2 regions of the Gordonia sp. Swx-4 genome follow, and region 2 is predicted to be linked to the other one. Evidence: predicted binding sites of a transcription regulator. Region 2 holds the regulator's gene; the other holds the start of a gene.
The links. The regulator LexA, encoded in region 2, represses DNA repair genes until DNA is damaged. The targets are predictions, from matches to a motif close to CGAACANNTGTTCG.
Positions count from the first base shown of each region.

Region 1: the regulator LexA is predicted to act here: its motif matches at 1,309-1,322, upstream of PWF70_RS05530 (alpha-ketoglutarate-dependent dioxygenase AlkB).

Region 1 is NZ_CP128197.1:1,203,021-1,218,059, forward strand. Features, by position in the region: gene PWF70_RS05520 (oxidoreductase) at 1-424, shown strand, start outside; gene PWF70_RS05525 (hypothetical protein) at 502-1,014, opposite strand; gene PWF70_RS05530 (alpha-ketoglutarate-dependent dioxygenase AlkB) at 1,345-1,974, shown strand; gene PWF70_RS05535 (GMC oxidoreductase) at 2,032-3,753, opposite strand; gene PWF70_RS05540 (flavin-containing monooxygenase) at 3,750-5,288, opposite strand; gene PWF70_RS05545 (TetR/AcrR family transcriptional regulator) at 5,281-5,862, opposite strand; gene PWF70_RS05550 (LLM class F420-dependent oxidoreductase) at 5,961-6,944, shown strand; gene PWF70_RS05555 (pyridoxal phosphate-dependent aminotransferase) at 7,193-8,359, opposite strand; gene PWF70_RS05560 (hypothetical protein) at 8,461-9,015, shown strand; gene PWF70_RS05565 (serine/threonine-protein kinase) at 9,146-10,873, shown strand; gene PWF70_RS05570 (DNA repair helicase XPB) at 11,002-12,672, opposite strand; gene PWF70_RS05575 (oxygenase MpaB family protein) at 12,728-13,651, opposite strand; gene PWF70_RS05580 (helicase-associated domain-containing protein) at 13,851-15,039, opposite strand, start outside.
Region 2 is NZ_CP128197.1:3,037,229-3,052,267, forward strand. Features, by position in the region: gene PWF70_RS13790 (DEAD/DEAH box helicase) at 1-634, shown strand, start outside; gene PWF70_RS13795 (hydrogen peroxide-inducible genes activator) at 638-1,570, opposite strand; gene PWF70_RS13800 (peroxiredoxin) at 1,697-2,284, shown strand; gene PWF70_RS13805 (alkyl hydroperoxide reductase) at 2,299-2,832, shown strand; gene PWF70_RS13810 (aminotransferase family protein) at 2,905-4,182, opposite strand; gene hrpA (ATP-dependent RNA helicase HrpA) at 4,205-8,191, shown strand; gene nrdR (transcriptional regulator NrdR) at 8,165-8,632, opposite strand; gene PWF70_RS13825 (LysM peptidoglycan-binding domain-containing protein) at 8,732-9,268, opposite strand; gene lexA (transcriptional repressor LexA) at 9,506-10,213, shown strand; gene PWF70_RS13835 (putative PEP-binding protein) at 10,191-11,891, opposite strand; gene PWF70_RS13840 (DeoR/GlpR family DNA-binding transcription regulator) at 12,028-12,798, shown strand; gene pfkB (1-phosphofructokinase) at 12,795-13,754, shown strand; gene PWF70_RS13850 (PTS fructose transporter subunit IIABC) at 13,822-15,039, shown strand, end outside.

The DNA of each region.
Region 1 (15,039 bases), 1.8 Mb from region 2:
CCGCTATCGCCGCTGGCAGGCCTACGGGGACTCCAAGATGGCCAACCTCATGTTCGGCCTCGAACTCGCCAAGCGGTTGGCGGAGGCCGGGTCGTCGAAGGAGTCGTTCATCGCCCATCCCGGTTATGCCGCAACGGAATTGCAGGGTCGGAGCGAGAACTTCATGGATGTCCTGGCGAAGCTGTCGAACAAGCTGCCCATCGCGCAGTCGGCTGCCGACGGGGCGCTGCCGCAGCTGTACGCCGCGACGATGTCGGGTCTGCCGTCCGGCACCTACTACGGACCGACGAAATTCTTCGGGCTGCACGGCGCGCCCGGACGGAACAAGTACAAGAAGGCGGCCGACGACGCCGACTTCCGTGCGGCGCTCTGGGCGGAGTCGGAGAAGCTGACCGGGGAGAAGTTCGACGTGTCAGGGAGCTGACCGCCTGACGACGAAAGTGCGGGATGAGTGCCGGAAACCGGCATCCATCCCGCACTTCGTGTCTGCGGTTCGCGTGACTACTGGACCGAGAACGCGATGCTGTTCGACGCGCCGGAGACCAGGTCGGTGACGCGGATGGTGAAGTTGCCGCCGCCCTTGAAGAAGTAGGACTTCACCGCGGTGCAGTCCTGCGTCTTGTACAGCGCGGCTTCCTTGGGCACCTTCGGTCCGGCGAGGCGGACCTCCATGCGGCACTCGTTGCCGTCGACGATGGGGCCGGCGTCGATGATCGAGTTCCAGCGCACGCCGAGGCGGGAGTTCTTGACGAAGGTGCCCGGCGTCGTCTGCGTGGCGCCCTTCGGGTTGTAGACCCAGACGTTGATGGACTTCACGCCGTTGCGCGCGTCCGCGCGGCCGAGCTTGCCGTAGTGGGTGACCTTGTCGCCCGACGACCCGAACGCGGAACTTCCGGAGTCGAGGCTGCCGCTGGCGCTACCGAACAGATCGCCGACCGGATCGGCGGTCGCCGGAGCGATCGGGATCAGCATGGCGGCGGCAGCAAACAGACCGGCGATACCGGTGCGCTTCATCGAGTTCCCCCTTGTAACGATTTATAACGAATTGATTAAAGCATCGACCCGGCGACCGTGCTGTGGGCCACCTCACATTGCGGCCCTTTCGTGGTGAGCCGAATGTGCGCTTCGTCCCTTCCGCGCCGGGCCAGGGGCTTCTTGAGCTGCGTCGACGATGGAGCGGGCATTACTCGAAAATGTGAGGGACGCCTCGTGCGCGGACGGGGGTCCCGTAGGTCCTTACCCGCTCTCTCGATCCGTTTCCGCTCACGTTCGAAGGGTGGGCGCGAACGGCACGGACATGCCGTCCGTCGAACAGGCGTTCGATCCGGGTGTACGGTGGGGTGTATGTCCATCGGCATCCAGGGATCGTTGTTCGCCGAGATGGCCGCGGAGCCGGCGCTGTCGGACCTGTCGACCTCGACGACGCGGCGTCCGCTCACCGACGGCGCGTGGGTGGACCTGTGCCCAGGCTGGATCAGCGGGCCGGACGAACTCTTCGATCGGCTTCGACGCGACGTCCCGTGGCGGGCCGAGCGGCGTCAGATGTACGACCGCGTCGTCGACGTCCCGCGGCTCGTGTCGATCTACCAGAAGGACGACCCGTTTCCGGATGCGCTGATCACCAAGATGCGGTCATCGCTGTCGCGGCATTACCGCGAGGAGTTGCCCGAAGGATTCGCGACCGCCGGGATCAGCCTCTACCGCGACGGCAACGATTCAGTGGCATGGCACGGGGACCGCATCGGGCGGGCGTCGACGCACGACACGATGGTCGCGATCATCTCCCTCGGCGCCCCGCGACCGCTGATGCTGCGGCCGCGGGGCGGCGGGAAGTCGTTGAAGTTCACGCTGTCGACCGGTGACCTGCTCGTCATGGGTGGCAGCTGCCAACGCACCTGGGAACACGCGGTTCCCAAGGTGCGCGGCGTCGGCGCCCGGATCAGCATCCAGCTGCGGCCGCCGGGGGTGTGGTGACTTACTGGGCTTTGTAGAAGTTGTGGACGTCATACGCCCACAACTTCTACGAGAACCTCAGCCGGCGTTGGAGATCGGCGTGATCGGCAATCTCAGCGCGGCGGGTGCGTATTCGGGCACCGTCGGGTGGACCGGTGGCACCGGGGCGATCGGCTGGTACGACGCACCGAGCTCCGGACGGGGATCGGCCTCACCGGCATTCGGCCACATCGCGAGTGCGCGTTCGGCCTGAGCGGTGATCGTCAGCGACGGGTTCACGCCCAGGTTCGCCGACACCGTCGAACCGTCGACGATGTGCAGGCCGGGGTGGTTGAACACGCGGTGATACGAGTCGACGACGCCGTCGGCGGCGGACCGGCCGATCGAGCAACCGCCCAAGAAGTGCGCGGTCATCGGGATGTTCAGCCAGTCGACGATGGAACCCCCGGCGTCGCCGTCGATCTCGTCGGCCATCTTGCGGACGGCGTCGTGGCCGACCGGGATCCAGGTCGGCGGGGGATCGCCGGCACCCTGCTTGCTGCGCAACATCGGACCAAAACGGCCACGGCGGGCGAACAGTTCGAGGGAGTTGTCGGCGGTCTGCATCACCAGGGCGATGATCGTGCGCTCCGACCAGCGTCGAACCGAGAGTCCACGCAGGGTGACCAGCGGGTGCTTGATCATCTCCACGAGCGCCGCGAGCGGGCGCGGCAGGCGGCCGTCACCGTCGATGAGCATCGCCTGTAACAGCCCGATCAGGTTGCTGCCCTTGCCGTATCGCACCGGCTCGATATGGGTGTGCTCGTTGGGATGGAACGACGACGTGATCGCCACACCCTCGGTGTAGTCGACCTTCAGGTCGGTGGCGGTCGCGGCCAGGACGGCCTCCGAGTTGGTGCGCACCACCTTGCCCAGGCGCGACGAGAGACCGGGCAGGTTGCCGCTCTGCTGCATGTCCAGCAGCAACTTGTTGGTGCCGTACGTGCCGGCCGCGAACACCACGTGATCGGCGGTGAACGAGCGGCGGCCACGACGTGACCAGCGTCGACCGGTCCGATGCGCGCCGACGGTGTACCCGCCCTCGGCGCGCGGGCGGACGGTGTCGACGGTCGTCATCGGGATGACGGTCGCACCGGCCTGTTCGGCGAGATACAGATAGTTCTTGACCAGGGTGTTCTTTGCGCCGACCGGGCAGCCGGTCATGCAGGCGCCGCAGTCGGTGCAACCCGTGCGGGCGGGTCCGGCACCGCCGAAGAACGGGTCCTCGACGGTCTTGCCCGGCTCGCCGAAGAAGACGCCGACGGGGGTGTGGACGAAGGTGTCGCCGGCGCCCATGTCCTCGGCGACCTTGCGCATGACGCGGTCGGCGGGCGTGACCTTCGGGTAGGTGGTCACGCCGAGCATGCGCGATGCCTGGTCGTAGTAGGGGTCGAGTTCGGCGGCCCAGTCGGTGATCCGGCCCCAGTGCGGGTCGTCGAAGAACGCGGGGAGAGGTCGGTAGAGCGTGTTCGCGTAGTTCAGCGAGCCGCCGCCGACGCCGGCACCGGCCATGACCAGCACGTCGCGCAGCAGGTGCATCCGCTGCACGCCGAACATGCCCAGGGCCGGGGCCCACACGTAATCCCTGAGGCGCCAACTGGTCTTGGGCAGGTCGGCGTCGGCGAAACGACGGCCCGACTCGACGACCGCGACTCGGTATCCCTTCTCGGTCAACCGGAGGGCGGCCACCGAGCCGCCGAAACCGGAACCGATGACGATGGCGTCGTAGTGGTCGGCGTCAGTGCGCGCGGTCCTGGTCACTGGGCGAGGGTCCTTTCGGGATCGGTGTCGGTGGCGGTGGTCTCGACGGTGTCGGCGACGGCCGGGATGGCGTCGTCGAAGCGGTGGTCGGCGGCCACGAAGGACGCCATCTGGCGGCGGAAGTCGCTGGTGAACTTGGGCCACATCACCGAGTTGCGGCCGGTGGAGTCGAGGTACCAGCTCGAGCAGCCGCCCGAATTCCACACGGTGCGTTCCAGTTCGGGGTCGAGGTCGGCGTTGTAGGCGTCCTGGGCGGCCTGGGTGACCTCGAACGTCGAGTGTCCGGAGCCGATGACCTCGGCGATCGTCTTCGACATGTAGTACGCCTGCGGCTCGAGCATCAGCACGATCGAGCTGTGGCCCAGGTTGGTGTTGGGGCCGTACAGGAAGAACAGATTCGGGAAGCCGTGGACCTCGACACCGCGGTAGGCGCGCGGCGATCCCTGCCAGGCCTCGGACAGGGTACGTCCGTCGCGACCGGTGAGGGCCTTCGCGATGGGCGGCTGGGTGGGGGTGAACCCGGTGGCGAAGACGACGGTGTCGACCTCGTGCTCACGACCCTGATCGTCGACGGCGCCGTTCGCGGTGAGGCGGGTGATGGCGCCGGTCACGGTGGCGTTGTCGCGCTGCAGGGCGGGGAACCACTTGTTGGTCAACAGCATCCGCTTGCAGCCGATGGTGTACTCGGGGGTGAGACGCTTGCGCAGGGCGCGGTCGCGGACCTGGACCCGCAGCTGCGCCAGGGCAAGGGTTTTCGCGATCGGCAGCAGCTTGGGGTTGCGTGCCATCATCAGCACGTAGGCCTCGCGGTAGGCCCACACCATCTTGCGGACCAGGCGGTGGACGCCGGGGACGCGCTTGTAGAGGGCGCGTTCCATCGGGCCGATGTTGCGGTCGAGGCGTGGCACCACCCAGGCGGGGGTGCGCTGGAAGACGGTGAGATGTTCGACGGTGTCGACGATCTCGGGCACGATCTGGATCGCCGACGCCCCGGTGCCGACGATGGCGACCTTGCGTCCGCGCAGGTCGTGGGTGTGATCCCACTTGGCGGAGTGGAACATCGTGCCGGTGAACTCGTCGGCACCCGGAACCTCGGGCAGGCCCGGCTCGGACAGTGCGCCCGGCGCGGCGACGAGAAAGCGGGTCCGGATCTGACCCTGCGTCGTGTCGACGACCCACTCCTGCGCGGCGCCGTCCCAACAGGCGGCGGTCAGGGCGCAGTTGTAGCGGATCTGATCGTCGTAATCGGCGGCGACGGAACGCAGGTAGTTGTGGATCTCGTGGCGTCGACCGTAGGTGTGCGACCAGTCCGGGTTCGGGGCGAAGGACAGCGAGTAGAGCGAGGTCGGGACGTCGCAGGCCGCACCCGGGTAGTCGTTCTCGCGCCAGACCCCGCCGGCGCCCTCGGCGCGCTCGATCGCGAGGGTCGTCAGACCGGGATGGTCCTTGCGGAGCCGGTGCAGTGCGGCGAGGCCGCCGAATCCGACGCCGACGACGAGAACGTCGACGTGGTCGGGCAGCGAGATGTCAGCCATGGTTCAACAGGTCCTTCCAGATGGGCAGAAGTCGGTCGAGGTATTCGCGGTCGGCGTCGGGGGATCGCAGGATGCGCGACACCGCGAGGCCGCGTGCGAGTTCGATGGAGAGTTCGAGTTCGGCCGGGGTGTAGCGGTCGCCGAACAGTTCGGCGCAACCCACGGCCAGGGCGTCGGACACCCGCTGTTCGAGCGGGATCAGCGCGGTGCGCAGCTCGACGTCGCAGCGTGCGGCCACCCAGAGTTCGAGTGCGGCGTCGAACAGCGGTCCGCTGAACGACTCGATCAGGACCTCGAGTCCCTCGTCGCCGGTGCGCGGGCGAGACAGGACTTCTTCGAGGCGGCGGTCGACGAGGTGCCCGACGGCCGCGACGACGAGGGATTCCCGGGTGGGGAAGTGGTGCAGCAGCGCGCCGCGGGAGACGCCCGCACGCCGGTTGACCTCCTGGGTGGTGGTGGCCGCATAGCCGACCTCGACCAGTGCTTCGACCGCGGCGTCGAGGACCCGGGTGCGGGTCGCCGCGGTGCGCTCGGCCTGGGTACGCCGTCGCGGGGTGCTGGTGGGCTCGGTCACAGTGGTGAGCGTAACACACAAACAGTCCGGACTGCTTGTAAATGTGGCACGTTGTCGCTGACCTGGAGGGGCAGAGGGGGCGGGGTAGGTTCGACGGCATGCGATTCGGACTCTTCATTCCCCAGGGCTGGCGGCTTGATCTCGTGGGCATCGACCCGGCGAACCAGTGGGAGGTGATGTCGTCGGTGGCGAACCGTGCTGAATCCGCCGGCTGGGACTCGGTCTGGGTCTACGACCACTTCCACACCGTCCCGCTGCCGACCGACGAGGCCACGCATGAGGCGTGGACGCTCGTTTCCGCGCTGGCCGCGACCACGAGTCGCGTCGACATCGGACAGATGTGCACCGCGATGAGCTACCGCAACCCGATGTACCTGGCGAAGGTCGCCGCCACCGCGGACCTGATCTCCGGTGGACGCGTGCAGATGGGCATCGGCGGCGGCTGGTACGAACACGAATGGCGCGCCTACGGATATGGATTCCCTTCGGCCGGTGAGCGTCTCGCCCGGCTCGACGAGGGCGTGCAGATCATGAAGCAGGCGTGGGAAACCGGCCGCGCCACCCTCGACGGCAAGCACTACACCGTCAACGACGCGATCTGTCAGCCGCAACCGACCGCCGGGAAGCTGCCGCTGTGGATCGCCGGCGGTGGTGAGAAGAAGACGCTGCGGATCGCGGCGCAGTATGCCGATTACACCAACTTCGACGGCACTCCCGAAGGATTCGCCCACAAATCGTCGGTGCTGCAACAGCATTGCGCCGACCTCGGACGCGACTTCGATTCGATCGTCCGGTCGTCGAACTACAACGTCATACTCGGTGAGACCGATGCCGACGTCGAGCGTAAGCTCGCCGACCTCGAGGCGGGGATGGCGAAGATCGTCGGGCCGGAAGCGGCGTCGGGCAGCATGGGCGCGTTTCGCGGGATGCCTGCGGTCGGGACCCCGGAGCAGGTCGCGGACAACCTTCGTGGGCTCAGGGCAGCCGGTATGACCTACGGGATCTTCTACTTCCCGAACATCGCCCACGACCGCGAGGACCTCGAGTTGTTCGAGGAGCACGTGGTGCCCGCGTTGCGGTGAGCTGGGACGTCCGGAGCCCCGACTGCCGAACCTCAACTCGACCGGCAGACGTCGATCGAAGTCTGCGGGTCGGGTTGACGTCGACCGGTGGTTGGGTGGGCGACGGTGTCTCACCGGCGCTTCGAGGCTCGTCGCTTGCGCTCCTCGCACCTCAGCTCAGGGAGCGGGGGCCGTGTCGCTCCCTTTCGATACGCTCGCAAGCTCGCTACTCAAGGAGCAGTGGGGGCTCTCTACCAGAGGAGCAGGCTTCACAGCTTGCGCAACCGCTCCGCGGCGTCGGCGATGACGTCGTCGCGTTTGGCGAAGGCGAAGCGGACGAGGTGGTGCCAGGGCTCGCGGTCGTCGGCGAACACGCTGACCGGGACCGCGGCGACGCCGATCCGTTCCGGTAGGGACCGACAGAACTCGATGCCGTTGTCGACACCGAGGGGGCGTGGGTCGGCGCAAACGAAATACGTTGCCTCGCTGCGATGGACGTCGAAACCGGCGTCGAGGAGGGCGGCGGTGATCATGTCGCGCTTGCTCTGCAGCGCGGCGGCCGACGCCCGGACCCAACCGAGTTCGTTGTCGAGGGCGTGCGCAACGGCCGGCTGGAACGGCCCGGACCCGACGTAGGACATGTACTGCTTGGCCGTTTTCGTCGCGGCGATCAGCTCGGGTGGTCCGCTGATCCAGCCGACCTTCCAGCCGGTGCAGTTGAATGTCTTGGCGGCGCTCGAGATCCGGAGCGTCCGCTCCTTCATTCCGGGCAGTGTCGCGATCGGCGTGTGGATGCGGCCGTCGAACACCAGGTGTTCGTACACCTCGTCGGCCACCACGATCACGTCGAATTCGATGCAGAGTCGCGCGATCTCGGCGAGATCGTCGTCGGAGAGCACGGTGCCGGTCGGGTTGTGCGGTGTATTCAGCATGAACACCGCGCTTTTCGGTCCGAAGGCATCCGCGAGGCGTTCGCGGTCCAGACGGAAACCGTCGCCGTCGGGGATGAGTGGCACGACGCGTCGAACACCTACGGCCATTGCCGCGGTCGCCGCGTAGGCGTCGTAGTAGGGCTCGATCATGATGACCTCGTCGCCCGGTTCGATGAGCCCGACGACGGCGCCGGCAATCGCCTCGGTGGCCCCGACGGTGATGAGCACCTCGCGGTCGGGGTCGTAGTCGAGGCCGTACTGCTCGCGCTGATGGCGCGCGACCGCATGCCGCAGCTCCGGGACGCCGATCCCGGGCGGATACTGGTTGTGGCCGTCGGTGATGGCGCGGCGGGCGGCCTCGAGCATCGACTCCGGCCCGTCGGTGTCGGGGAAGCCCTGCCCCAGATTGATGGCGCCGTGCTCCACGGCGAGGGCCGACATCTCGGCGAAGATCGTGGTCATGAACGGCCGCAAGCGGGTTGCGGTCCTGCTCTCGAATGACATGGGTCCAGGGTGGCACATCGGCCGGGGCGCAGAATCGGGACTCGATCCGACCTGCCCGATTTCTGCGCTTTGCAACGTCGCTGCAGCGTACGATCCCTCGCATGGCAGCGCCGGTAGTGGGTCACCAGCATGGTCGTGCGGGACGTACCGTCATCGCGATCGTGGCGTGTGCCGCGCTGTTCCTCGTGGGCGCGTGTTCCTCGGTCGACCGCGTGACCAACAACGTCTCCAAGCCCACGGATGTGGCGATCGGGCAATGTGTGCAGGTCAGATCGACCGATGGAGACAAGTCGAACGTCGAGGCGACGAAGGCGGAGTGTGACGCCGACGGGATGACCTTCATCGCGTCGCAGGTCGTGCCCGGCGAGTGCGGCGAGTTCGAGAACTACCTGACCTTCCCGGACACCTCCGATCGCCTCTGTTTGATGCCGAACTTCGTGGAGGGCCAGTGCTACGAGATCCCGCAGTCGGCAGGTGGCTCGCTGGTCGACTTCAAGGAGGTCGACTGCAACGCCGATGCCGGCTCGGAAGCGGTGATCTATCGCGTCGAGACGGACGGCGACGGCTCCCTCGAATGCGCCGAAGGCCAGGTCAAGGCCACCTATGACAAGCCCGAACCGCGCGTGTTCTGCCTGGCGTCGCTCTCGGGTGCCTGACGCCGTCGCCGTCTGAAGCCGGCGGCCCGGGGTGGTGGGCGTTGCGTGACGTCGGGACGCATTGTGGTCGCCGCGCACGATCTGGCGGTGCAGACTGAGCGAACCTGCCCGAGGAGGATGAGGAGGGGCGATGCCGCGGAATCCCGGCGAGCACTTCGCCGGTTACACGATCATCCGACTCATCGGTCGAGGCGGTATGGGCGAGATCTACTTGGCCCGGCACCCGCATCTGCCGCGCAACGAGGCGCTGAAGGTCCTTCCCGCAGAACTCAGCCGCGACCCGATGTACCGGCAGCGCTTCGTCAAAGAGGCCGAACATGCGTCGAGCGTCGTGCATCCGTCGATCGTCACGATCTTCAACTCCGGTGAGTACGACGGTCATCTGTGGATCGCGATGGAGTTCATCGACGGTATCGACGCCCTCAAACTGCTGCGGAAGACCCCGCAGGGCCTCGATCCCCAGATCGTGATCGCCATCGTCCGGTCCGTCGGCGCCGCCCTCGACCGTGCCCACGCGACCGGTCTGCTGCACCGCGACGTCAAACCCGCCAACATCCTGCTGCAGGGCCTCGACGGTCCGGAACCGCGAGTGTTGCTCGCGGACTTCGGGATCGCCAAGTCCGAGCAGGACGTCAGCCACCTGACGTCGACGAACGTCTTCCTCGGCACCGTGGCTTACGCGGCGCCGGAGCAACTACTGGGCGACGCGGTCGACGCCCGCGCCGACCAGTACGCGCTCGCCGCCACCGTCTTCGAACTCCTCACCGGCCGGCCGCCGTTCCAGGGCGCGAGCACGGCGTCGATCATCGCCCACCACCTGCAGTCGATGCCCCCGCGACTGTCGAGCCTGCGTCCCGGGATCTCACCCGCCGCCGACGCGGTGTTCAGTCGCGCGTTGGCCAAGGAGCCCGAGCGTCGCTACCCGTCGTGCCGGGAGTTCGGCGTCGCACTCGAGAATGCACTGACCACCCGCGAACCGGCACCACCACCGCCGGGCGCTCCCTATCGGCAGCCGGGCATTCAGCAGCCACCCCCACCCGCGCGGCCATCGCACCCGCCGTATGCGGGGCAGCCGTCGTACGCCGCCTCTCCACCGGGTACGCAGGGCACTCCACCGGGTACGCAGGGCACTCCGCCCGGGCAACCACCGCCGGGCACGTATCCCGGCGGCTACCAGGGCTATTCGTCGCAACCCGGCTACCCGCCGCCGCCCGAGAAGAAGGGGTCGGGGGTGCTGATCGCGCTCGGTGCGCTGGCGCTGGTCCTCGTGCTCGCGATCGTCGCCGGCGTCGTCTACGTGGCGACCAAGGTGTCGTCCGCACCGGAAGCCGCCGGGACGTCGACGACCGCTTCGGCGCCGGTGGTGACCACCGCGACCACTCCGAGCCAGAGCCCCGCGGCGCGCACCACCGACACGACGCCGCTGTCGGTCACGGGTCCCGACGACGTTCAGGTCGGCGAGTGCGTCACCATCGCCATGCAGGCTGGGTCGTCGGCGACGGTGCTCGCATCGGAGGTGGACTGCGACTCGTCGGGCATGAACTTCTACACCGCGTCGATCATCGCCACCGCGACTCCCTGTGCCAGCGAACAGAATTCGACGCTGACCTTCCCGAACAGCACCCGGAAGCTGTGCCTCACCCCGAACTTCTACGAAGGACTCTGCTACCTGATCCCGAATGAGGACGGATCGCTGGCCGATTATCGCGAGGTCCCGTGCACGAGTGCACCCGCGTTGCGGACGGTGCTCGCGCAGGTGACCAGGCGAGGCGCGTCGACCGTCACCTGCGCTGCCGGCGAGGCCCGCTGGACGTTCTTCCAGCCCGAGTCGATCGGGTACTGCTTGATGGAGGTGTGAGGGGCCACCGAAAAGCGCCCCCAGGATCCGCCCTGCGCAGGCGACCCGGCGACACCATGTCACCGGCCCGCCTGTGCAGGGTGGTTCCCAGGGGCGTGTTTCAGCAGGTCAGGGAGGGGGAACCCCGGTCAGTCCGCCGGGGTGGTGTCGCCGATGGTCGGGCCGAGGAGGTCGTCGGCGTCGGTGATGCGGTACGCGTAGCCCTGTTCGGCGAGGAAGCGCTGCCGGTGGGCGGCGTAGTCGGCGTCGAGGGTGTCGCGAGAGACCACCGAGTAGAAGTGTGCCTGTCCGCCATCGTGTTTCGGCCGCAGCAGGCGACCGAGGCGCTGGGCCTCCTCTTGGCGCGAGCCGAACGTGCCCGACACCTGGACGGCAACGGACGCCTCGGGCAGGTCGATGGAGAAGTTGGCGACCTTCGACACGACGAGGGTCTGCAGCTCGCCGGAACGGAAGCGGTCGAACAGGATCTCGCGCTCCTTGTTCTTCGTCGACCCCTGGATGACCGGGCAGTCGAGTTCGCGGCCGAGCTCTTCGAGCTGGTCGATGTAGGCGCCGATGACCAGCGTCTGCTGACCCTTGTGCTTGTTCAGGATCGCCTTCACGACGTTGACCTTGGTGTGCGCGGTGGAGCAGAGCTTGTACTTCTCCTCCGGCTCGGCGACCGCGTACTGCAGACGCTCCTCGTCGGTGAGGGTCACCCGGACCTCGATGCACTCGGCCGGTGCGATCCAGCCCTGCGCTTCGATGTCCTTCCACGGGGCGTCGTAGCGCTTGGGGCCGATGAGGGAGAAGACGTCACCCTCGCGGCCGTCCTCACGAACGAGCGTTGCGGTGAGGCCGAGGCGTCGGCGCGACTGCAGGTCGGCGGTCATCCGGAAGACCGGTGCGGGCAGCAGGTGCACCTCGTCGTAGATGATCAGGCCCCAGTCGCGGGAGTCGAAGAGGTCGAGATTCCGATACTCGCCCTTCGACTTTCGCGTCATCACCTGATAGGTCGCGATGGTGACCGGACGGATCTCCTTGCGCTCGCCGGAGTACTCGCCGATCTCCTCCTCGGTCAGCGTGGTCCGCGCGATGAGCTCGCGCTTCCACTGCCGGCCGGCGACGGTGTTGGTCACCAGGATGAGGGTGGTGGCACCGGCCTTGGCCATCGCGGCCGCGCCGACCATCGTCTTACCCGCACCACACGGCAGCACGACGACACCGGAGCCGCCGGCCCAGAACGAGTCGGCCGCCATCTCCTGGTAGTCGCGCAGGTGCCAGTCGTCCTGGTCCAGCTCGATGGGGTGCGCCTCGCCGTCGACGTACCCGGCGAGGTCCTCGGCCGGCCAGCCGACCTTCAACAGGACCTGTTTGAGGCGTCCGCGCTCGGACGGATGCACGATGACCGTGTCGTCGTCGATCTGCGCACCGAGCATCGGGGCGACCTTCTTGTGCCTCATGACCTCGAGCAGCACGGCACGGTCGAGGCTGACGAGGGTCAGTCCGTGCGCGGGATGCTTGACCAGCTGCAGCCGGCCGAAGCGTCCCATCGTGTCGACGACGTCCATCAGCAGCGGCTGCGGGACGGCGTAGCGCGAGAAGGTGACCAGCGCGTCGACGACCTGTTCGGCGTCGTGACCGGCGGCGCGGGCGTTCCACAGCGCGAGCGGGGTGACCCGGTAGGTGTGGACGTGCTCGGGGGCACGTTCGAGTTCGGCGAAAGGTGCGATCGCCTGACGAGCCGCCTGCGCATCGGGGTGGTCGACCTCGAGCAGCAGGGTCTTGTCGGATTGCACGATCAGGGGTCCATCGGTCACCCGCTCCATTGTCCAGATAGGAGCGGTGATTGTCAGCGACGGGCCTCTTTGTGGGTCAGAACACGGGGATGCCGAGGCGGCGGCGCACCCGCAGGTCGACGATGTTCAGCCGGAAGATGCCGCGCAATACCGGCGCCACGACCGGGTCGACGACGCGCAGTGCGGAGAGAAGTGCCTGGTAGCGACGGGCGTCGTCCTCGGTCCACGTCCAGCCCATCATCGACCGGAACTCCGGTGGGAGCCCGGCGTTGATGGCATAGGTGAGGAAACCACCGAGGGTCTTGTGGGCGATGGTGCCGACGACGCCGGCGCGGAACTCGAGGAACGAGAGGTCGGCGAGGCTCTGCAGTTCCTGCCGCACCGGCTCGTCGATCCGGAGTTCGGCCAGCTGGCTGTTCCAGTAGACGAGGAGCTCGTCGTAGGTGGCCGGCCACTTGTCCCGGGGCACGTTGAGCGCGGTGCCGAGCGGATGCGCCTCGGTGAGGACCATGTGCCGTTCGGCGGCGGAGAGCGGTCCGTAGATCAGCTCGTACTGGTCGATGAAGTACTTGAGCAGGCACACCGCCACCCACAGCTGCAGGCGCGAGTCGTTGGCGCTGTAGCGAACCGGGCTGGTCCCGGTCGAATACACCTGGTCGTGCACACGGCCGACGCAGTTGTGGATGTACTCCTTGTCGGAGTCGCTGCCCACCAGCGCGACGGCCAGGTACGTACCGGTGGTGCGGGCCCGCTTGACCGGGCGCTTGATGGCGTTGCCCTGCGGAACGCGGCTCTCGTGCACGCCGTACCCGACCTTAGGGTTGGACAGCTGCATGATCACGTTCGCGACGGAGAGCGTCGGACCGATGACGGTGACGAGGTCGACCGGACGTTTCACGCGGCGGCGTCGTGACGGTGGCTTGATCCGATGTACGAGATCGTGCTGGTAGGTGTCCGGTACCCCGGCGGAGGCGTCGGTGAGGTGGCGTACAGCGGTCATGACGGGCCAGCTTTCCTCGGCGCTGAGTATCCGCGAGCCTACCAAGATTGTGAGACGGATGTCACAGGTCGTGTCATTGCGGTGGGGATCCCGACTGCCGAACCTCAACTCGACCGGCAGACGTCGATCGAAGTCTGCAGGTCGGGTTGAAGTCGACCGGTGGTTGGGTGGGCAGCGGGTGAGGATCGGCCCTCGGAGGCTAGGCGTCGAGCAGTTCGACGCTGGTCAGGCGGTGGAGCGAGAATCGCTGCTCGGTGTCGCTGCCCTCTTCGACGGCGACGAGCTGACCGGCGCCGAGGACCTTCGGGGTCACGACGTGGCGGCTGGCCGACCCCTGGGCGTCGACATAGCCGACGCGGAGCCGGCGCTTGGCGCGCAGTGCGAGCTGGATGAGTGCGGTGGCCGACTCGCCGCTGCCGGTGGCGCGCACCGGCGTCGACGCCGAGGTGCTGCGAACCGGGGTGGCCGCGGCGGCGCGGTCGGTCGAACGGATGCGGCCGACCACGGACCGGAGTTGTTCCTCCGACGGCGCGCTGCGACGCGGCTGGGCCTGGCGGCGGGCCCGCGACACGGTGACGCGGCTGCCGCGTTCGCGGAGGTCGACGACGGCGCCTGTCGAATCCTCGCCTGCCGGAGCGAAACCCGCGGCACGCAACTGGTCGATGACCTCGCGCACCTCGGACGGTGAGATCGCCACGGTTGGGGCGAGTGCCCGCAGTGCGAGCGGCTCGGCGGCCGGGCTGCGTAGCACCGCGGCCAGGACCGTCGGGTCCTCGCAGCGGATGAACGCCGACGCGACGCCGACGCGGAGTTGCCCGTGTTTCCGGGCGACGTCCTCGATGAGGTACGAGAGCGACTGCGGCACCGGAGTTCTCGAGTGCGTGGTGAACATCGACAACAGCTCGTTGCTGCTGCGTCCGGCGTCGAGGGCGCGTCGAACGCTCTCCGGGGTGATCCGGTACACCGATGCGGCGCCGCCGGATTCGAGGTCGGCGACGAGTTCGACCTGCTCCGCGAGTTCGGGCGTCATCGGACCCGGCACGGTGAGGGTCAGGTCGGCCTGGGTGAGGAAGTGGTCCACCGGTTCGGGCAGCACGGCGCGCATCGCCGCCAGCACCGCTGCGTCGGCGTCGGCGGGATCGGCATCGTCCGGCGGATCGACGGTGTATGCCCGGCCGACGGTGGTCAGCGCATCGTGTGCGACGAGCCCGATCTCGCGTGCCTCACGCAGGGTTTCGGCGACGAGGCGTTTGCTGAAGCGTCGGATCTGGCGGGGACGGTGCCAGTGCAGGCTCGCCAGCACGGCGTCGGGCGTCACCGCGACCGCGGGGTCGGCGTGGGCCAGCGTCGACAGGATGAGCTGCCGCTGGATCGGCGCGTACGCGTCG
Region 2 (15,039 bases):
ACCGGACGAGACCGGCCGGCACATCGCGCTCAGCGTGGACATGCCGGAGAACTTCGCGCTGACCAACCCGCTGTCCGCGTTCGCGATGGCCACGTTCGAGATCCTCGACCCCGAATCCTCCACGTACGCCCTCGATGTCATCTCCGTTCTCGAGTCGACGCTGGAGAACCCGCGACCGTTGCTGCTCGCCCAGCGCAAGGTCGCCCGGGACGCCGCGATCGCCGAGATGAAGGCCGACGGCATCGAGTACGAGGAACGGATGACGCGGCTGGAGGACATCACCTGGCCGCAGCCGCTCTTCGAGGAGATCTTCGGCGCCTTCGAGATCTACCGGCGCGGTCACCCCTGGGTGGCGTCGTTCCCACCCAACCCGAAGTCGGTGCTCCGCGAGATGCTGGAGAAGGCGATGACCTTCACCGAGCTGATCTCCGCCTACGGTCTCGCCCGCAGCGAGGGCGTGGTGCTGCGCTACCTGTCCGACTGCTATCGGGTTCTCCGCCAGGGCGTTCCGACCAGTGCGGTGACGCCGGAGATCGAACAGATCGTGGCCGATCTCGGCACCATGGTCCGCGAGGTCGACTCGAGTCTCGTCGACGAGTGGGAGGCACTCGCCGCCCAGGCCGCGGAGGTCTGACCCTCACACCGGCGTGACGGCGCCGGTGTCGGCGACGATCTCCCCGATGATCGTCGCGAGCTGTCGATACGCGTCGTCGTGGCGTGCGGACCGGCGGAAGACGACCCCGATCCGCCGCCCCGGTCGCGGCGAGGCGAAGGTGGCGATCGCCAGGTCCCCCGAAGCCGTCTCCGACGCGACCGCGGTCTGCGGGATGAGGGTCACCCCGAGCCCGCCCACGACGCAGTGCACGGCCGTCGTCAGCGATGCCGCGCGCGTCTGCCCCAGGTCGGGCCGGACCCCAGCGAGAGCACACACCTCCAGCGCCTGGTCCCGCAGGCAGTGCCCCTCGTCGAGCAGCAGCAACGGCAGGTCGGCCAATGCGCTCGGGTCCACCCGTCGTTTGCCGGCAAGAGCGTGCCCGGCCGGCAGGGCGAGGACGAAATCCTCACGGTAGAGCGGTATCTCGGCGATTCCGGGCACGTCGAGCGGCAGCGCCAGGAGCGCCACGTCGAGCGTGCCGCCCCGCAGCTGTTCGACGAGCCGCCCGGTCTGTTCCTCGACGACGCGGGGCCGCAGGTCCGGAAGCCTCTCGGCGAGTCCGCGCAGCACCGCGGGCAGCACGTAGGGCGCGACCGTCGGGATGACTCCCAGCCGGATCGCCCCGTGCAGCGGCTGACCGGCACCCGCGGCCGCCGCGGTGAACTCGTCGACGGCGTCCACGGCCGCGATCGCCCGCGGCAGCAGTTCCTCGCCGTCCTGGGTCAGCAGCACCCGGCGCGTCGTCCGTTCGACGAGCGTCACCCCGAGACCCGTCTCGAGCGCCGACAGGGCCTGCGACAGCGACGGCTGGCTCACTCCCAGGTCCGCGGCGGCGGACCCGAAGTGTCTGCGCTGGGCGAGCGCCACGAACGCGCGCAGACCGGCGATGGTGGGCTGATAAGTTTTATCGGGCATGGCTATCAGTGTAGTGCTACTAATCACGTTTCGCTTTTGTCGAATTTCCGGCACGATAGTACTCGTACGTCGCGAAAGTCTTTCGCGCGCAATTCCGGTACACCCCCTCAGCTGAAGGAGCGATACATGGCCCTGCTCACCATCGGTGACCAGTTCCCCGCCTACAACCTCACCGCCGTGATCGGTGGCGACCTCAGCAAGGTCAACGCCCAGCAGCCCGATGACTACTTCACCACCGTCACCTCCGACGACCACCCCGGCCAGTGGCGCGTCGTCTTCTTCTGGCCGAAGGACTTCACCTTCGTGTGCCCGACCGAGATCGCCGCGTTCGGCAAGCTGAACGACGAGTTCGCCGATCGTGACACCCAGGTGCTCGGCGCCTCGGTCGACAACGAGTTCGTCCACTTCCAGTGGCGTGCACAGCACGAGGACCTGAAGACCCTGCCGTTCCCGATGATGAGCGATCTGAAGCGTGAGCTGGCCACCGCTGCAGGCGTTCTCAACGCCGACGGGGTCGCCGATCGCGCCACCTTCATCATCGACCCGAACAACGAGATCCAGTTCGTGTCGGTCACCGCCGGTTCCGTGGGCCGCAACGTCGACGAGGTGCTGCGCGTCCTCGACGCCCTGCAGTCCGACGAGCTGTGCGCCTGCAACTGGAAGAAGGGTGACCCGACGATCGACGCCGGCGAGCTCATGTCCTCGGGCGTCTAGAGAAGGAGATCAAGATGAGCATCGACAATCTCAAGGAAGCCCTTCCGGAGTACGCGAAGGACCTCAAGCTCAACCTCGGTTCGATCAGCCGCACCACCGCGCTGAACGAGGAGCAGCTGTGGGGAACCCTGCTGTCGACCGCCGCTGCCACCAAGAGCGCCAAGGTGCTCAGCGAGATCGCCGACGAGGCCGCTGACAACCTGTCGGCCGAGGCCTACAACGCCGCACTCGGTGCCGCGTCGATCATGGGTATGAACAACGTGTTCTACCGCGGTCGCGGCTTCCTCGACGGCAAGTACGACGACCTGCGTCCCGGCCTGCGGATGAACATCATCGGCAACCCGGGTGTCGACAAGGCCGCGTTCGAGCTGTGGTCGTTCGCCGTGTCCTCGATCAACGGCTGCGGACACTGCGTCGCCGCCCACGAGAACACCCTGCGTGAGGCCGGCGTCGACCGCGAGGCCATCTTCGAGGCCCTCAAGGTCGCCTCGATCGTGACCGGTGTGGCCCAGGCCATCGCCACCACCGAGGTGCTCGCGAACGCCTGATCCAGGCAACACGACGAAGCCCGGCTGCCTTTCGGCAGCCGGGCTTCGTGGTGTTCGACAGTGTTCGGGCCGTCAGCTCAGCGCGGCACGGATGCGGTCGGCCATCTCGCCGACCTCGTCGGTCGTCATGACGAACGAGGGCGAGATCTGCAGCGCACCCTGCCCGGCGGCGCGTGTGCTGACGCCGTGCTCACGCAGCTTCACCACCGTGGCCGGCGCCGTCGCCGGATCGGCGAGCTGCACCGCGGTGACCGCACCGAGCCCGGTGCGCACCTCGGCCACCGCGTCGAGGTCGGCCAGCGGGGACAGGGCCGCCGCAAGGTCGCCCTCGAGTCGGGTGGCCTCCGCGAGCAGGTTCTCGCGGCGGATGATCTCGAGGTTGGCCAGTGCGGCGGCCGCGGCCGCGGCATGACCGCCGTAGGTGTAGCCGTGGCGCCACCAGACGCCGCCGGCGAAGAACGGTTCGGCGAGGCGCGGCGCGATGAAGACCGCACCCATCGGCACGTAGCCCGAGGTGAGCCCCTTGGCGGTGGTGATCATGTCCGGCTGCAGGTCGAAACGTGCCGAGGCGAACCACGAGTTGCCGGCGATACGGCCGAAGCCGGTGACGACCTCGTCGACGACGAACAGGATGTCGTGGTCCCGGCAGATCGCACGGACCTCGTCCAGGTATCCGGCCGGCGGCAGGTAGATGCCACCGGCGCCGATGATCGGCTCGCAGAAGAACGCGGCGATGTTCTCGGCGCCGACCCGCTCGATCAGACCGAGCAGGCTCTTCGCGTCATCCCAGTCGACGTTCTGCACGTCGTGCATGAGTTCGCCGTAGCCGTCGTGGTTGAGCGGGATGCCCGCCAGCGACGTACCGGCGGCGTGCATGCCGTGATAGGCCTTGGTGCGGCTGATGACGACGCGCTTGGCGGGCTTGCCCTGCTCCACCCAGTAGCGGCGGGCCAGCTTGACCGCGGTGTCGATCGAGTCGCTGCCGCCCGAGGTGAAGAAGATCTTCGACCCGGGCACCGGCGCGATCGCGGCGAGCTCGTCGGCGAGCTGCAGCGTGACGTCGCTCGCGATGTCCCCGAAGTTGGAGTAGTGCGCGATGGTGCCGAGCTGACGCGACACCGCGTCGGCGATCTCGGTACGCCCGTGGCCCACGTTGGTGAACCACAGACCGGCGGTCGCGTCGATGTATTCCTTGCCCTCGCGGTCCCAGATACGGGTCCCCTCACCCTTGGTCACGACGAAGGGGCCACTCGCGGTCACCGCACCCATGTCGGCGAAGCCGTGCCACAGAGCACCAGAAGTTTCAGACATGCCCACCATGATGCCGGGCGAGGTGAGCGCCCCCGGCATCGACCCATATCCTGGAGTCATCATGTCGGTCGAGTCCTCAGATCCAGCCCCGCGAGATCCTCAGCCCGGCATCTCCCGTTCCGAACTGCTGCGGTCGCTCGACGCGGTCGCGATCGTCGACGCCCACCGTCTGCGCCGCCGGGTCGACAAACTCGGCCGCACCCCCGATCCGCACAGATGGGAACAGCTCGTCGCCGACGTCGAGAAGGCCCGGCACCGCCTCGACCGTCGCCGGGCCACGGTGCCGGTGCTGCGCTTCCCCGACGAACTCCCCGTCTCGGCCGCCCGCGAGGAGATCGCCGCCGCGATCCGGGACCACCAGGTCGTGGTCGTGGCCGGTGAGACCGGTTCCGGCAAGACCACGCAGCTGCCGAAGATCTGCCTCGAACTCGGCCGGGGCATCCGCGGCACCATCGGCCACACGCAGCCGCGTCGTATCGCGGCGAGCTCGGTGGCCAAGCGCATCGCCGACGAGACCGACACCGAACTCGGTGACGCGGTCGGCTATTCGGTCCGGTTCACCGACCGCTCGGGCGCCGACACCCTGATCCGCGTGATGACCGACGGCATCCTGCTCCGCGAGATCGCCACCGATCCGATGCTGCGGCGCTACGACACCCTCATCATCGACGAGGCCCACGAGCGCAGCCTCAACATCGATTTCATCCTCGGCTATCTGCGACGGCTGCTACCGCAACGACCGGACCTGAAGGTGATCATCACCTCGGCGACGATCGAACCCGCCCGCTTCGCACGGCATTTCAGCACACCCGAGATGTCGGTCCCGGTCATCGAGGTGTCGGGTCGCACCTACCCCGTCGAGGTCCGTTACCGGCCGTTGAGTCTGCAGGAGCGCCCCGACAGCGGCGACGACACCGGCGGCGGCGAACACGCCGACCTCGACCAGATCCAGGGCATCGACGCCGCGATCGACGAACTGTGGGCCGGCGGCCGCGGCGACATCCTGGTCTTCCTCCCCACCGAACGCGACATCCGCGAGACCGCGGATGCGTTGAAGCGCCGGACGGGAACGGGCCGCAACGGCGGCGCGGAGATCGTCCCGCTGTTCGCGCGGTTGTCGATCGCCGACCAGCAGAAGGTCTTCGCCCCGTCGAACGGTCGCCGCATCGTGCTGGCCACCAACGTCGCCGAGACGTCGGTGACTGTCCCCGGCATCCGCTACGTCATCGACACCGGCACCGCTCGTATCAGCCGGTACTCGACCCGCACCAAGGTCAATCGCCTTCCCATCGAACCGGTTTCGCAGGCCAGCGCCCGCCAGCGCGCCGGGCGGTGCGGTCGCGTCGCCCCCGGTGTGTGCATTCGGCTCTACAGCGAGAACGACTTCGACGCCCGGCCCGCGTTCACCGACCCGGAGATCCTGCGTACCAACCTCGCCGCCGTCATCCTCCAGATGACCTCGCTGAAACTCGGTGAGATCGCGGACTTCCCGTTCGTGCAGCCGCCCGACGAGCGCGCCATCCGCGACGGCATGGGTGTGCTCACCGAACTCGGGGCGATCACCGTGAGCCGTGAGGGCGGCCCGCCGCGCCTCACCCCCGTCGGGCGCTCGATGTCCCGGATCCCGGTGGATCCGCGGATCGCACGGATGCTGATCGCGGGTCGCGAACTCGGCTGCCTCGACCACCTGCTGGTCATCGCCTCCGCGATGTCCCTGCCCGACCCCCGCGAGCGTCCGGCCGAACATCGCGAGGCCGCCGACGCCTCGCACCGGCGCTTCGTCGTGCCGCAGTCGGACTTCCTGTCCTACGTCGAGCTGTGGCGCTACCTCGACGAACAGCGCAAGGAGTTGTCCAGCAGCAAGTTCCGTCGGATGTGCGAACGGGAGTTCCTGCACTTCCTGCGAATCCGGGAATGGCGGGACCTGCATCGCCAGCTCACCGAGATCGTCAAGGACCTCGACTGGCCGGTGAGTCCGGCCGGTTCCGACCTGCCCGAGGTCGACGCCGACGCCGTCCATCGCGCGATCCTGTCAGGACTGCTGTCCAACATCGCCGCCCGCAACACCGAGGGCCGCGAGTTCACCGGGGCGCGCAACACGACGCTGATGATCTTCCCGGCGTCCCCGCTCGCCAAGAAGCCGCCGCCGTTCATCATGGCCGCCGAGGTCCTCGAGACCTCGCGACTGTTCGCGCACACGGTCGCCGGCATCGACCCGCTGTGGGCGGAGAAGCTGGCCGGCGATCTGGTCAAGCGCACGCACAGCGAACCGCACTGGTCGTCCAAGCGCGGTGCCGCGATGGCCTACGAGCGGGTCACCCTCTACGGGGTCACCCTCGTCGCGCGTCGTCGTGTCGACTACGGCCCCATCGACCCGGTCGTCTCACGCGAACTGTTCATCCGCCATGCCCTCGTCGAGGGCGACTGGCGTACGCAGCACCCGTTCTTCGAACGCAACCGCGCACTGCTCGAGGCCGCCTCCGACGTCGAGAACCGTATGCGCACACGCGGACTGGTGATCACCGAGGACCAGCTGTTCGAGTTCTACGACAAGAGGGTGGGCGCCGAGGTCACCTCCGCACGGCACTTCGACACGTGGTGGAAGAAGGCCCGACGCTCCGATGCGGCTCTGCTCGATCTCAAGCCGGAGGACGTCGCGGCGAGTACCGAAGCCGCCCCCACCGACTATCCGGGCGCCTGGCAGCAGGGCGACACCCGACTCGAACTCCGCTACCGGTTCGAGCCCGGCGCCCCCGATGACGGTGTCACCGTGATCATCCCGCGCGCACTGCTCCCCCACGTGCGCCCGGCGGGTTTCGACTGGTCGGTGCCCGGCATGCGGACGGAACTGGCCACCGCACTGGTGAAGTCGTTGCCGAAGCAGCTACGCAAGTCGATGTCGCCGGCACAGCGTTTCGCCGAACTGGCACTGGCCCGCCTCACCCCACGGAGCGAGCCGCTCACGGTCGGGCTCGCTCGCGAGCTCACCACGATCACGCAGATGACGGTCACCGCAGGCGATTTCGACGTCGACCGGATTCCGGCCCACCTACGGATGCATTTCGCGGTCGCCGACGACGCCGGGGAGATCACCGCGCGAGCCGATTCCATCGCCGAACTGCAGCGCGCGGCCACCCCGCCAGCGTCGAAGACGGTGAAGCGCACCCTGTATCGCGCCTGGACCGACGAGGGCATCGGCACTCTCGCCGCACAGCGGACCGTCGACATCGCCGGACAACGCCTCACCCGTTACCCGACCATCGACGCGATCACCGACGACGCCGGACGCACGCGCGGGGTGGTCGTGATCGACGCCGCGTCGGAGCAGACCCGTGATCGATTGGCGGCGAGAGGAATCGTCGCGCTCCTCGACCTGGCGATCCCGCCCCTGCACCGCCGCGTGGCCGGTTCCCTCGGGGCCGCGGGTCGACTCGCGCTGAGCCAGAGCCCCTACCCGGATCTCGATGCGTTGCTGGCCGACTGCACACGTCGCGCCATCCGCGATGTCGTGGCGGGCCTCGACGCCGGCACCCTGTCGGCGGTGCGCTCTCCCGAGACATTCCGCGTGCTCACCGAGAAGTTGCGTCCACGGATCACCGAGTCGGCACCGGACTACTTCTCTCTCGCCGTCGAATCCCTCGGTTGGGTGGCACCGGTCCGTGCCGCGATCGACCGACATGCCGGTTCACTCGCGGCCGATGACGTCGCCGAACAGCTGGACAATCTCGTCTTCGACGGATTCGTCGCCGCCACCGCACGACGACATCTGGAGAATGTGCCGCGCTACCTCGCGGCCGCCGAGGCCCGCCTGTCGGCGCTCCCTGCATCGGCGGCCCGGGATCAGGCCGGAGTAGCCGTCGTCGACCGGGTGACCGAGCGGTGGGCGCAACGACTGACTCAGGTGCCCGACCACCGGAAGGCGCACGTCAACGACGAGGCCCAGTGGCTCGTCGAGGAGCTGCGGGTGGGATTGTTCGCCGAACGGCTCGGCACCGCGTACCCGGTGTCGGAGAAGCGGGTCCTACGAACTCTTGACCGACTCGGCTGAGGCGGCTCGGAGGTCGTCGATCTCGCGCTGGAAGTCCTCGACGGAGTCGAACGAGCGATAGACCGACGCGAACCGCAGGTAGGCGACCTCGTCGAGGTCGCGCAGCGGCTTGAGGATCGCGAGACCGACCTCGTTGCTGGGGATCTCGGCCGATCCACTGGCACGTACGGTGTCCTCGACCTGCTGGGCGAGCTGCGCCAATGCGTCCTCGGCGACGTGGCGTCCCTGGCATGCGCGCCGGACGCCCCTCATCACCTTCTCGCGACTGAACGGTTCGGTGACGCCGTTGCGTTTGACCACCGCGAGCACCGCGCTCTCCACGGTCGAGAAGCGTCGCCCGCACTCCACGCAGGAGCGGCGGCGCCGGATGGCCTGCCCCTCATCAGCGACACGCGAGTCGATGACCTTGGTGTCGTCGTTCTTGCAGAAGGGGCAGCGCATCGTATCCTCACGCAGGTCACGGGACACTCTGGTGCAGCCGCGCCGCATGCCAGGCCGGTAGTCGGCCGGTCCCTGTGACATCGAGGATACCGCCCGTGCTCAGTGGTACCGGGGGGCGAGCAGCGGCTGACCGACGCGCAGCCCGCTCGACGGGAGGTCGTTCAGCTGGATGATCTCGTCGACGACCGCCTCACGCGGCATCTCGGGGGCGACGCGCGATGCGATGGTGCTCAGCGAGTCGCCCGACCGCACGTGTACGACCTCGGTGCCGACCGAAGAAGGTGTGACCGTCGCGGCGTAGTTCTGACCGACGACCGCGATGACCCACACGGCCAGAGCGAGCCCGACGCCGGCGAGAATTGCCGTCGCCGTGCGCCGACGCCGCCGGATGACGGCCGAGGGCGCGGTATGCGCAACACGCGAGACGGGTACGACCGGTGCACGACCCCGCATACCGACCGGCGAGGCGCACCGGGTGGAGGCGACCCGGCGGACCCGGACCGCCGACTCCGGCACCGGACGCCCGTCGACGGGCCGGCGGCCGTCGCCGCGGCGCATCGGGCGCGGACGCTCCAGGACGTCACCACGGACCGAATCGGTGGAGCGGTCGGGGTCGATGAGAGTGGCGGTGCGCATGATGCCCTCCGTGTTTCCGGTCGAACGCTTGTCCGTGCTCCGACTGCGTCGTCGGCGTTCGAACTGTTCGATTGTCGATCATCTGTTCGATGCACTGATGTTCGATTTGTAGCACGGCACTCCGACACTTGTCTCGCAACACGTCGAACAAATGTTTGATGCGGTCGGCATTCTCGGCTAGGGTCGTCGTCAGACAAGCGATCTACCAGCACGTTCGGAATCGAGAGGAACCCGATCATGAGCGATGACGGCGGTAAGCGCACCGGAGCGCGGGGCGCCGACGAGCCCGTCGCCCCGGCAGACATGGCGGCGGCCGAGGCCTCGCTGACGCCGCGGCAGCGCGGAGTTCTCGAGGTGATCCGCAGATCCGTGCGCGAGCGCGGTTACCCGCCGAGCATCCGCGAGATCGGTGACGAGGTGGGTCTCACGTCGACCTCCTCCGTCGCCCACCAACTGCGGACGCTCGAACGCAAGGGCCTCCTCAAGCGCGACGCGAATCGTCCGCGAGCGGTCAACATCGCACCGAGCGAGCCGCCGACGCCCACCTCACCGACCGGTGGTGCGCTACCCGAGCCCACCTTCGTGCCGGTGCTCGGCCGGATCGCCGCAGGCGGCCCGATCCTCGCGGAAGAAGCCGTCGAGGACGTCTTCCCGCTCCCCCGCGAGCTCGTCGGCGAGGGTTCGCTGTTCCTGCTGAAGGTCGTCGGTGAGTCGATGATCGACGCCGCGATCTGCGACGGCGACTGGGTGGTCGTCCGCCAGCAGAACGTGGCCGACAACGGCGACATCGTGGCCGCGATGATCGACGGCGAGGCCACGGTCAAGACCTTCAAACGCCAGAAGGGTCATGTCTGGCTGATGCCGCACAACGAGCTGTTCGACCCGATCCCGGGCGACGAGGCCGTGATCCTCGGCAAGGTCGTCACCGTGATGCGGCGTATCTGACCTCTTCGTTCTCGAGAACCGCGGCGGCAGCCTCGCGCGCCGCAGCCGGATCGGTGGTGGCGAGCGCGGCTGTCGCCGCGTTTTCGCAGGTCGACCGTGAGACGCCGCCGAGGCGGGCACCGACCGCGGCGGCCGCCACCGGAGCACTCGACAGCGAGGTGACACCCAACCCGACGAGCACACAGGCGAGGATCGGGTCCGCCGCGGCCTCGCCGCACACGCCCACCGGTTTCCCCTGATCCCGTCCGGCCCGCGCGACCGTCGCGATGAGGTGCAGGACCGCCGGCTGCCACGGATCGGTCAGCGATGCGAGATCGGCCGACATCCGGTCGGCGGCCATCGTGTACTGCGTGAGGTCGTTGGTGCCGATCGAGACGAAGTCGACCTCGGCCAGGATCGCCGGCGCGAGGATCGCGGCGGCGGGGACCTCGATCATCACCCCGGCGACCAGTCCGCGTTCCCGTACCTGAGCGGCGAAGGCGGCCGCCTCGGCCGGTGAGGCGATCATCGGCGCCATGACCCAGGGGCTCGTCTCGGAACCCTCCGCGGCGCGTGTGATCGCGTCGAGCTGATGGGCACGGATCTCGGGGTGTGCCAAGGCGATCCGGTCGCCGCGCACACCGAGCGCCGGGTTGGCCTCCTCGGGCTGGTGCACGAAGCGCAGCGGCTTGTCCGAGCCGGCGTCGAGCGTACGGATGACGACCCTGCGGCCGCCGAACGCGTCGAGCACCTCGCGATAGATGTCCGCCTGTTCCTCCACCGACGGCTCGTCGGCGCGTTCGAGGAAGGCCAGTTCGGTGCGGAACAGTCCGACGCCCTCCACCGGATGATCGGTGGCCGCACGGGCCGACGATCCGTCGGCGACGTTGGCCAGGATCGCCACCTCCACACCGTCGGCGGTGCGACCCGGGCCCGACCAGCCGGCGACCCGTGCGGCCTGACGCGTGTACTCGTCGACACGGGCCCGCGCGGCGGCGTTGTCGGGTTGCACGACGATCTCGCCTGTCGTGCCGTCCACGAGTATCACCGTGCCCGAGTCGATCCCGGCGAGACCGGGGACCGCGACGACACACGGGATGCCGAGCTGCCGGGCGATGATCGCGGTGTGGCTGGTGGGCCCGCCCAGGCGGGTAACCAGCGCGATGGTGGTGGCGGGATCGAGCCCCGCGGTGTCGGCGGGCGCGAGGTCGTCGGCGAGGAGGACCGAGGGCACGTCCGGCGTGGGCACGCCGGGCTCGGGGAGGCCCAGGAGTTCGGCGAGGACGCGGTCGCGGACGTCGTTGAGATCGGTGACGCGCTCGGCCATGAGCCCACCGAGCTTGGTGAACACGGCGGCGAACTGTTCAGTGGCGGCGACGGCGGCCGACGGCGCCGAGGCGCCCTTGGCGATCAGACCCGAGGCGGCACCGATCCAGCCGCGGTCCTCCGCGAGTCCGGCCGTTGCGGTGAGCACCTCGGCGGCGACGCCGGTGTTCTGCGATGCACGCTCACGTAGGCGCGCGGCGACCGCGGCCGCCGCGGCGGTGAACCGTTCGGCCTCGTCGGCGCGACGGTCCTCGGCGATCTCGACGCCTGCGCCCAGTGCCTCTGCGGAGTGGTCGGGTCGGCGTCCCGGCCAGAGTGCGGGCCCGAGAGCCACACCACCGACAACCGGCGTCCCCGTCAGAATCTGCGTCATGTGACCACGGTTACAAATTCTTCTTGACTTGTCAACATAAACAGGCGTAAACACAATTACTACAACACGCAAAGCCACATGTTCCCACATTGGACGGCCCGATCAGCGCCACGGGAACGATCAGAACGGAGCCGGTGTGTACGCCGAGGAGAGACAGCAGGCCATCGCCGAGGAGGTACGCGTCGCAGGACGCGCCTCGGTCGCCGAGCTCGCCGCGAAGTTCGACGTGACCAGTGAGACGGTCCGCCGCGACCTCGCGGTGCTCGAACGTGCCGGGCACCTGCAGCGAGTCCACGGCGGTGCCGTCCGCCCCGAGGTCCTGCGCGTGATCGGTGAACTCGGCATCGACGAGCGCGAGACGGAACAGACCGAGGAGAAGGCCGCGATCGGCCGTGCCGCGCTTCGTTTCCTCCCGCCCGACGGCGGATCGGTGCTCTTCGACGCCGGCACCACCACCTTCCGGGCCGCCGAGGCCATGCCGCGCGACCGCGATCTCACACTGATCACCAACAGCCTCCCGATCGCCGGGCTGCTCGCCGGACGCCATGCCGACGGTCTCCACTCCCTCGGCGGTCGCGTCCGCGGACTCACGCAGGCGACGGTCGGCGCCGAAACGGTCGCCGCGCTCGGCCGACTCCGCGTGACGACCGCGTTCATCGGCACCAACGGCCTGAGCGAGGCGCACGGTCTGTCCACCCCCGATCCCGACGAGGCGGCGGTGAAGGCGGCGATGGTCGCCGCAGCCCGCCGCGTCGTCGTCCTCGCCGACAGTTCGAAGATGGAGCGCGAGGAGCTGTCCGGTTTCGCCGGCATCGACGACATCGACGTTCTCATCACCGATTCCGGCGTCGATCCGCAGTTCTCGGCCGCACTGTCCGCCCGCGGCGTCGAGGTCGTGATCGCGTGATCCTCACCGTCTCCGCCAATCCCAGCGTCGACCGCACCCTCGAACTCGCCACCCCGCTGCGACGCGGCGAGGTCCAGCGGGCCGGCGTCGTCCGCGCCGAACCGGGCGGCAAGGGCGTCAACGTCGCCCGCACCGTCGCCGCCGCCGGTCTCTCGACACGGGCCCTGCTGCCCGCTCGCACCGGCGACCCCCTGCTCGCCGCGCTCGACGACCTCGGACTCCCCTACGACGCCGTCCCCGTCGACGGCGAGGTCCGTTCCAACGTCACCATCGCCGAATCCGACGGCACCACCACGAAGATCAACGCCCCGGGCGTGACCCTGACAGCAGCTCAGCTCGAGTCGCTGTCCACTCTGATCCGCACCCACGCGAACGGCGCGGAGTGGGTCACGCTGTGTGGATCACTTCCACCCGGCGTGCCGGAGGACTGGTACCGGACGGTCGCCGACGCGCTGGTCACCGCCGGATGCCGCGTGGCCGTGGACACCTCGGGAGCACCGTTGCGCGCAGCCGCGGCAGGACGTGTCGACCTGATCAAACCCAACGAGGACGAACTCGCCGAACTCACCGGCGCCGATGCCGCCGAGCTCCGTGATTCCCTGTCGCGCAACGATCTCCGGCCGGTCGTGACCGCCTCGCAGGCCCTTGTCGAGCAGATCGGCGGCAGCGTCCTGGCGACGCTGGGGGCGCGGGGCGCCGTCCTCGTCACCGCTGCGGGCACTTGGTGCGCGACCCCACCGCCGATCGTCCCGCGCAGCACCGTCGGCGCGGGCGACTCGTCCCTGGCCGGCTTCCTCATCGCCCAGACGCGCGGTGCGTCGGCTCCGGAATGTCTCCGCTCCGCCGTCGCCTACGGTTCGGCGGCCGCCGCGCTCGCCGGCACCGCCTCCCCCACTCCCGATCATCTCGACCTGTCCGGGGTCACGATCACGGAACTCTCCGGGGCCGGCCGATGAGATGAAGCCGATCCCGCGCCCACAGGACCCCCACAAACCCCCGACCCACATTGCCGAAGGACATCCCATGACCGAGCAGATCATCACCGCGCAGACGGTGAGTCTCGACGTCGACGCCGGCGCCGACCCCGCCGCCGTCATCACCACTCTCGCCGATGCTCTGGCCGCGGCCGGACGGACCACCGATCCCGCCGACCTGGCCCGGGCGGCACTCGAGCGAGAGGCCAAGTCCGCCACCGGACTACCCGGTGGCATCGCGATCCCGCACGCCCGCACCGCATCGGTGACGTCGGCGAGCCTCGCCATGGCGCGCCTGTCCCGCAAGGTCGACTTCGGCGCACCCGACGGTCCGGCGGATCTCGTCTTCCTCATCGCCGCCCCCGAGGGCGGTGCGGCCGCGCACATGAAACTGCTGAGTTCCCTGGCGCGCTCGCTCGTCCGCCCCGACTTCGTGGCGAGCCTCCGCGAGGCCGAGACCGACGACCGCGTCATCGAACTGGTCACCGCGGCCATCGATCCCGACGCCGGGAAGGCCGCCACTCCCCCGGCAGCCCCGGCGGCGAGGGAGACCCCGGCCGCCACCGAGAAGCGCAGCGAGACGGTCTCCGAGAACCGGCCGCGCATCCTCGCGATCACCGCCTGCCCCACCGGGATCGCGCACACCTACATGGCCGCGGACGCACTGAAGTACGCTGCCGAACGGGCCGGGGTCGACTTCGCGGTGGAGACGCAGGGCTCCTCGGCCACCACACCGTTCGATCCCGAGGTCATCGCGTCCGCCGACGCCGTCATCTTCGCCACCGACATCGGGGTCAAGGGCAAGGGCCGCTTCCACGGCAAGCCGGTGATCGCCTCGGGCGTCAAGCGCGCCATCAACGAACCCGACACGATGATCGCCGAAGCCGTTGCGGCCGGACGGAATCCGGATGCGGCTCGCGTGACCGACGACGGCGGCACCGAGTCCGCCGAGGCGGGTTCATCCGGCGTCGGACTGGCCGGGCGCACCCGTCAGGCACTCATGACCGGTGTCAGCTACATGATCCCGTTCGTCGCGGCGGGCGGTCTGCTCATCGCGCTGGGCTTCCTGCTCGCGGGCTACGAGATCGCCAACAGTACGCTCGATGCCGGCGGTTCCCTCAACGACGCCGCCTTCATCGCCCTGAACAACAGCCTCTGGGATCTCCCCTCCGGGGGTCTCCTCCAGTACCTCGGCGCGGTCAGTTTCGCGATCGGGTCGGGGGTGATGGGACTCGCCGTCCCGGTCCTGGCCGGGTACATCTCCTTT